DNA from 3 places in the Streptomyces sp. NPDC016851 genome. Region 2 is predicted to be linked to each of the others. Evidence: riboswitches for the same ligand, from Rfam matches in the RefSeq annotation. Region 2 holds a riboswitch; each other region holds the start of a gene.

Region 1 (2,254 bases), on a different contig from region 2:
CCCGAGCACGAACGGGTCGGCGAGCGGGTTGCGCAGCAGCGACTGCATCACCGCCCCGCAGACGGCCAGTCCGGCCCCGCACACGGCCGCGAGCAGGGTGCGCGGCAGCCGCAGCTGCCAGACGATCCCGTCGCGGATCGGCGTCAGGTCCGAGCTGCCGAGTCCGAGATGGGCCGCGACGGCGGACCAGACGTCCGCGATCCGGATGTCGGCCGGGCCGACGGTGATCGCCAGGGCCAGGGAGACGGCCAGCAGCAGGACCCCAGCGGCACCGAACCCGAGCCCGCGGACGGTCACTTCACGAGCCCGAACTCGCGCAGTCCGGCGGCGACCTGTTCCACGCCCTCGACGGTGCGGATGGTCGGGTTCATGGCCTGCCCGCTGAGCAGCACGTACCGCTTGTGCCTGACCGCGTCCATGTTCCTGGTGACCGGGTTGGACTCCAGGAAGGCGATCTTCTTCGCGGCCGACTCGGCGGTCTGCGACTTGCGGGTGAGATCGCCGATGACGAGGACGTCGGGGTCGCGTTCGGCGACCGTCTCCCAGTTGATCTGCGGCCACTCCTCGTGCGTGTCGCCGAAGACGTTCTTCGCGCCGAGGGCCCGGGTGATGATGCCGGGCGCTCCGCAACAGCCCGCCATGTAGGGCGACTCGGAGTTGGCGAACCAGTACAGGAGGGTGACGTCGGAGGCCTGGATGCCCCGCGTGGCCTTCGCCGTGCGCCGCTGCAGGGAGGCCACGAGCTTGTCGCCCCGGTCCGGCACCCCGAACACGGTGGCCAGGTCGCGCACTTCGTCGTAGATGGTGTCGATGCCCAGCGCCTTGGCGCGTGCGCCGTCCCCGTCGCCGGAGTTGTCCTTGCCGGCGCAGTCCGACGGGGAGACGTACGTGGGGACGCCGAGCTTCTCGAACTGCTCGCGGGTGGCGACGCCGCCCTGGCCGAGGGTGGAGACGAAGGACGCCGTGACGAAGTCGGGGCCGGTGTCCAGGACCCGTTCGAAGGACGGGTTGTTGTCGGCGATGCGCGGCACCTTGGCGTTGGCTTTCGCCAGCCCCTTCATCACGGGGTCGGTCCAGGTGGCCGTGCCCGCGAGACGGTCGGCGAGGCCCAGGGAGAGCAGGATCTCGGTGGTGCCCTGGTTGAGGGAGACGGCGTGTTTCGGCGGGGCCTTCACGCGCACCTCGTGGCCGCAGTTGTCGAGCGTGACGGCGGCTTTCGCCGTGGTGGCCGGCGGGTCTCCGCAGCCGGCCAGGAGCAGGGAGCCGGCCGCGAGCAGGACGGCGGCACGGGCGGGTCGGGCGAGGGGCACGGGAAACCAGTCCTCAGTCGTCGAGGGCTCGATCGCGGAGCCCGGTCGTACGGTGCTCCCCCGCCGCGTACGGCCGCGGGGGCCGCCAGCAGGTCTTCGGACTCGGGTTCGTCCGGTGCGGAGCGCCTTCCCGGACGTCACACGCGACGTCCAGTGGCCGAGGCCCCGCCCGTCCCCCTCACCGCTGCGCGTCAGTTCCGGATTCGCACCGGATTCCCTGACCCACGTACATGGGTTCGACTGGCCTCGGCAAGCTATCACGGGGGGCGCGGGGGAATCACCGGGCACCGTACGTCGTTGTGCGGACAACAGTTCTTCCGCGACTCTTCAGGAGGCCACCGGTGTACGGCGACGAGGCAACGGTCCGCAGGATCCTCACCGAGCTCGGCGACACCTGGGCCGTGGTGGGCCTGTCGTCGAACCAGCGGCGCGCGGCCTACGGCGTGGCCGAGGTGCTCCAGCGCTACGGCAAGCGCGTCGTGCCCGTGCATCCGAAGGCGGAGACGGTGCACGGCGAGCAGGGGTACGCCAGTCTCGCCGACATCCCCTTCGACGTGGACGTCGTGGACGTGTTCGTGAACAGCGATCTCGCCGGATCGGTGGCGGACGAGGCGGTCGCCAAGGGCGCCAAGGGCGTCTGGTTCCAGCTCGGCGTCATCGACGAGGCGGCCTACGACCGGACCCGTGCCGCGGGCCTGGAGATGGTGATGGACCGCTGCCCGGCGATCGAGATCCCACGACTTCCTCATCACCGCGTACAGAATTCCTGAAGCGCTTTCCAGGAAATGCCCGCGCCCGGTCAAGGCTGCACAACGCGCCTTCTGCCGCCGGTTGACCGATTCCTAATCTGAGGCCTCTTGCTCGCAGAACTCACCGAGTTCTTTTACGAGAGGCCCCTTGATTCATGGTGAGCGTCGACCAGGCAGCAGCGGGGGTAAAAGGGG
Region 2 (2,254 bases):
CCGTTTCCGCCTCGCCGTCGGCGCCCGTGAACGGCTCCTTCTTGTGGTCGCCGAGGCCGAGCGCGAGCGGCAGCACGGCGAGCGCGGCCACGGCGAGCAGCAGCAGGAGGTTGATCTTGGTGTTCCTGCTCATCGGGCCACCTCCTGGGTCTCGTTCCGGGACTGCTTGTCGGCGAGGAGCACACCCAGCCTGGTCAGTTCGCCCTTGCTGGACTGCACCAGCAGCCGCATCACGAGCACCGTCAGCAGTCCCTCGCTCACCGCGAGCGGGATCTGGGTGACGGCGAAGATGGAACCGAACTTGCCGAGGGCGCCCAGGAACCCGCTGCCCGGGTCGGGGAACGCGAGCGCCAGCTGCACGCTCGTGACGCAGTAGGTGGACAGGTCGGCGACGAACGCGGCGGAGAACACGGCGACCATCAGCGGCACGTCGTAGCGGCGCAGCAGCCGGTACACCGCGTAACCCGCCCAGGGGCCGGCGATCGCCATGGAGAAGACGTTGGCGCCGAGCGTGGTCAGACCGCCGTGCGCGAGCAGCAGCGCCTGGAAGAGCAGGGTGATGGTGCCCAGCACCGCCATGGCGGGCGGCCGGAACAGGATGGCCCCCAGGCCCGTGCCGGTGGGATGGGAGCAACTGCCGGTGACGGACGGCAGTTTCAGGGCGGACAGGACGAACGTGAAGGCGCCGGAGGCGCCGAGGAGCAGGGTGCTCTCGGGGTGCTCGCGCACCTCACGGGTGAGCGACCGGACTCCGTGGACGACGAACGGCGCGGACGCGACGCCCCAGGCGACGGCGTGCGCCGGAGGAAGGAAACCCTCGGCAATGTGCATGGCTCAGCAGACCCTCTCCAGCACCTCGTGGATGGTTGACGCGCCTTGGCCGGTCTCCTGGCTCACGGGTCCCACCGCCCGTACTCCGCCTTCCCGGGTCCGTGAGGACCCAGTGGCTGCCCGCGAGGGCTGGAGCCGGACTTCCCGATCACAGTGGCGAGGGCCGCACCGGCATCACACCGGATTTCCCGTTCACCAAGGCGTGGTGACAGTAATGCCGAGATAAGGGCCATGACAAGCCAGCCGAGGGGGCGCGCGAGGGGGCGCGTGAAGGGGCGACCGCTCGCACACCGGCGCGGGAGGGCTCAGTCGTCACCCTCGTCGCCCTCGTCCTCCCCGTTCTCCTCGGACCGCGGAGGCTGTTCCTGCCGGGGCTTGTCCGCCTTCTCCGGCGGGCCGCTGCTCACTTCCGGAGTGGGGCTGGTGGGGCCGGGCGTCGGTTCGGCGAGGGTCGGGGTGTCGGGTGCCGTGGGGGAGGGGGTGACATCGGCCACTGTGCCGGCGGCCGGAGTCGTGGCGGCCGCCGGGGCGGAGGCCAGGGGGTCGGCGGAGTCGGCGGAGTCGCCGGGCGAGGGGGCGGCCGGGCTGCTCGCGGACGGGGACGCGTCGGGTTCCGTGCCCTCCGTCGCGGTGTCGTCGGGCGAGAACAACTGCATGCCGGCGAGCATCGCGGCGAGGAAGACGGCCGCCGCGGCCACCACCGCGGCCGTTCTCCGGTGGTTGCCGAGACCGTTGCGCGGCGCGGCGCGACGGGAACGCCCGCCCGGGGCGGTCCGGGACCCCGTGGGCAGCGCGTGCGCGGTCGGGGCGCCGGTGCCGGCCGCCGCGTACGGTCCCGGCCCGGAGGACGGCCCCCGGGACGCCGAGTACGGCCCGGTCGCGGCGGCCGGCCCCGGGGACGACGCGTACGGCCCGCTCCCGGAGGCCGGCCCCGGCGGCACCGCCTCCGGCAGCGGCTCGGGCAGCCCCCGCCAGGCGCCGCCGGCGAACCACTCGGCGGCCTGCTGGGCCGTGGGCCGGTCCTCGGGCTGCTTGGCGAGCAGGGCGAGGAGGTAGCTCTCGAAGGCCGGCGGCAGACCGGAGACACCGAGTTCCCGGGGCGGTACGGGGGTGTTGTCGAGATGCTGGTGCAGGAGCGCGACGGCGGTGTCGGCCTGGAAGGGCGGGCGGCCGCTGAGGAGCTGGTAGAGCACGCACCCCAGGGAGTACATGTCGGAGGCGGGACCCGCGGGCCGGCCCAGGGCCCGTTCGGGCGCGAGGTAGAGGCCGGTGCCGACGATCTGGCCGGTGGCGGTGAGCGCGGCGCCCGGGTCGTCGAGGAATCGCGCGATGCCGAAGTCGCCGATCTTGAGGGTGCCGCCCGCGTCCAGCAGGAGGTTGGCGGGTTTGACGTCCCGGTGCACGATGCCCTGCTGGTGCGCGG
Region 3 (2,254 bases), on a different contig from region 2:
GGCTGACGTACACCCTCGGCAAGAAGGCCGACGGCAAGGCCTCCGAGAAGGGCTACCGCGCCGGCCAGATCGCCTCCGCGGGCCTGGTCTCCCTGGCCCACGGCACCAACGACGCCCAGAAGACGATGGGTGTCATCACCCTCGCCCTGGTCGCCGGCGGCGCCGTCGCCCCCGACTCCGACCCGCCCATGTGGGTCATCCTGTCGGCGGGCATCGCCATCGCGCTCGGCACGTACCTCGGCGGCTGGCGCATCATCCGCACCATGGGCAAGGGCCTGACCGACCTCCAGCCGCAGCAGGGCTTCGCCGCCCAGACCAGCGCGGCCACGGTCATCCTGGCCTCCTCGCACATCGGCTTCTCCCTCTCCACCACCCACTCCGTCTCCGGCTCGGTGATGGGCGCGGGGCTCGGCCGCAAGGGCGGTGTCGTCCGCTGGTCGACGGCGACGCGGATGTTCGTCGCGTGGGGCCTGACGCTGCCGGCGGCGGCCCTGGTGGCCGCGCTCGCCGAGTACGTCACCGGCTTCGGCAGCTGGGGCACCGCGGTGGTGGCCGTCTTCCTCGTCGCCTCCAGCGCGGCGATCTGGAAGCTCTCGCGGCGTGAGGTCGTCGACCACACCAACGTCAACGACGCCGACGAGGCGGAGCCGGCCGGTGTGGTGACCACGGCGATGGCCGCGGTGACGCCGCCGCCGGCCGGCACGGCGACGGAGGACCCGGTGCCGTCGTTCCCGGCCCAGGCCGCCGCCGAGCGGACGCCCTCGACGACCACCACCGTCTGACCCCGCCGACCGGTAACAAGGAAGAGTCTCCGATATGAAGATCGACTGGGCGGCCCTCGGCTCCGTCTTCGGCGTCAGCCTCGTGGTCACCGTGGCCCTGGTGGCCCTGTTCACCCTCGGCATCACCGGCCTGTCCCGCCGCGAACGGGCGGTGGCCCAGGGCGGATCCGCGGGCCTCGCGGTCACCGGCGCGTACGCGTGCTTCGCGGCGTGCGCGGCGGCCGTGGGATACGGGATCTATCTGATCGTGGCCTGATCACGGTCACTTCCACCGGGCGGTACGGGACTTCGGTCCTGTACCGCCCGGTTGCCGTGTGGTGGGGGCGCCAACCCGGCGTCGGAGCGCCGGTGTGGGCTTCTGCACACTCTCCCCTCGCAGGTCAACGGCAAGTTGACGGCTGAACCCGGCCGTGGTGGACTGCCGGGGCCATTAACGGCGGCAGGAGAGGAAGCCGGTGGAAGTCCGGCGCGGTCCCGCCACTGTCACCGGGGTAGCAACCCCCGGGAGCCAGGAACTCTCACCGCCGGTCTAGTCGAACCAGGGCGTGGACACCCTGAGTGAGGACATATCGCCATGCGCGGCTGCCGATCGAGGTTCAGTACCCCACCCCTGCCCGCCCCTGCGGCCGGCTGAGCCCATGGGTGCCGGTCGCGTCTTCGCGTACGGCGCCGCCGCCGGTCTGATCGGTGACCTGCTGCTCGGCGATCCCCGCCGGGGGCATCCGGTCGCCGTGTTCGGGCGGGCCGCGGGCGCCGTGGAACGGGTGTTGTGGCGGGACCACCGAGCGTGGGGCGCGCTGCACACCGCGGTGTGCGCGGGAGGAGCCGTCGCGCTCGGGGGCGTCGCCGCGCGTGCCCTGCGGGACTCCGCCGTCGCCTCCGTCGCGCTGACCGGTGCCGCCACCTGGGCCGTGGTCGGGGGGACTTCGCTGGCCCGGGAGGCGCGGGCCATCGGGCGTGCCCTGGAGGCGGGGGACGTCGACGGCGCCCGGGCGCGGCTACCGCATCTGTGCGGGCGGGATCCGCAGGCGCTCGACGCCGACGGGATCGCCCGGGCCGTGGTCGAGTCCGTCGCCGAGAACACCTCCGACGCGGTCGTGGGGGCGCTCGTGTGGGGGGCCGTCGGCGGTGTGCCGGGGCTCCTCGGGTTCCGCGCCGTCAACACCCTCGACGCCATGGTCGGGCACAAGTCGGCCCGGTACCGGCGCTACGGGTGGGCCTCCGCGCGGCTGGACGATCTCGCGGGATGGCCGGGGGCCCGGCTGACCGCCGTGCTCGCGACCCTGGCAGGAGACGATCCCCGAGGAGCGGTGCGCGCCTGGCGTGCCGACGCCGCCAAGCATCCGAGCCCCAACGCCGGGCCCGTGGAGGCCTCGTTCGCGGGGGCGCTCGGGGTGCGGCTGGGCGGAACCCTGTCGTACGGCGGGCGCGTCGAGCACCGGCCGGTGCTCAACGGGGCGGGGCACGCCGTC

Evidence for each region. A riboswitch is a leader RNA that binds a small molecule or an ion and turns the genes downstream of it on or off. The one in region 2 is predicted to bind cobalamin.
Region 1: it holds a riboswitch for cobalamin, as region 2 does, so the genes downstream of both, ACZ3I3_RS30315 (ABC transporter substrate-binding protein) here and ACZ3I3_RS15710 (energy-coupling factor ABC transporter permease) in region 2, are expected to answer to the same signal.
Region 3: it holds a riboswitch for cobalamin, as region 2 does, so the genes downstream of both, ACZ3I3_RS28670 (cobalamin biosynthesis protein) here and ACZ3I3_RS15710 (energy-coupling factor ABC transporter permease) in region 2, are expected to answer to the same signal.

Annotation. Positions count from the first base shown of each region.
Region 1 is NZ_JBVHEP010000022.1:94,117-96,370, reverse strand. It holds gene ACZ3I3_RS30320 (FecCD family ABC transporter permease) at 1-297, opposite strand, end outside; gene ACZ3I3_RS30315 (ABC transporter substrate-binding protein) at 294-1,310, opposite strand; cobalamin riboswitch at 1,381-1,570, opposite strand; gene ACZ3I3_RS30310 (CoA-binding protein) at 1,652-2,080, shown strand; gene ACZ3I3_RS30305 (APC family permease) at 2,215-2,254, shown strand, end outside.
Region 2 is NZ_JBVHEP010000008.1:255,869-258,122, reverse strand. It holds gene ACZ3I3_RS15715 (energy-coupling factor ABC transporter substrate-binding protein) at 1-133, opposite strand, end outside; gene ACZ3I3_RS15710 (energy-coupling factor ABC transporter permease) at 130-831, opposite strand; cobalamin riboswitch at 862-1,046, opposite strand; gene ACZ3I3_RS15705 (serine/threonine-protein kinase) at 1,137-2,254, opposite strand, start outside.
Region 3 is NZ_JBVHEP010000020.1:118,627-120,880, reverse strand. It holds gene ACZ3I3_RS28680 (inorganic phosphate transporter) at 1-782, shown strand, start outside; gene ACZ3I3_RS28675 (hypothetical protein) at 817-1,038, shown strand; cobalamin riboswitch at 1,180-1,319, shown strand; gene ACZ3I3_RS28670 (cobalamin biosynthesis protein) at 1,421-2,254, shown strand, end outside.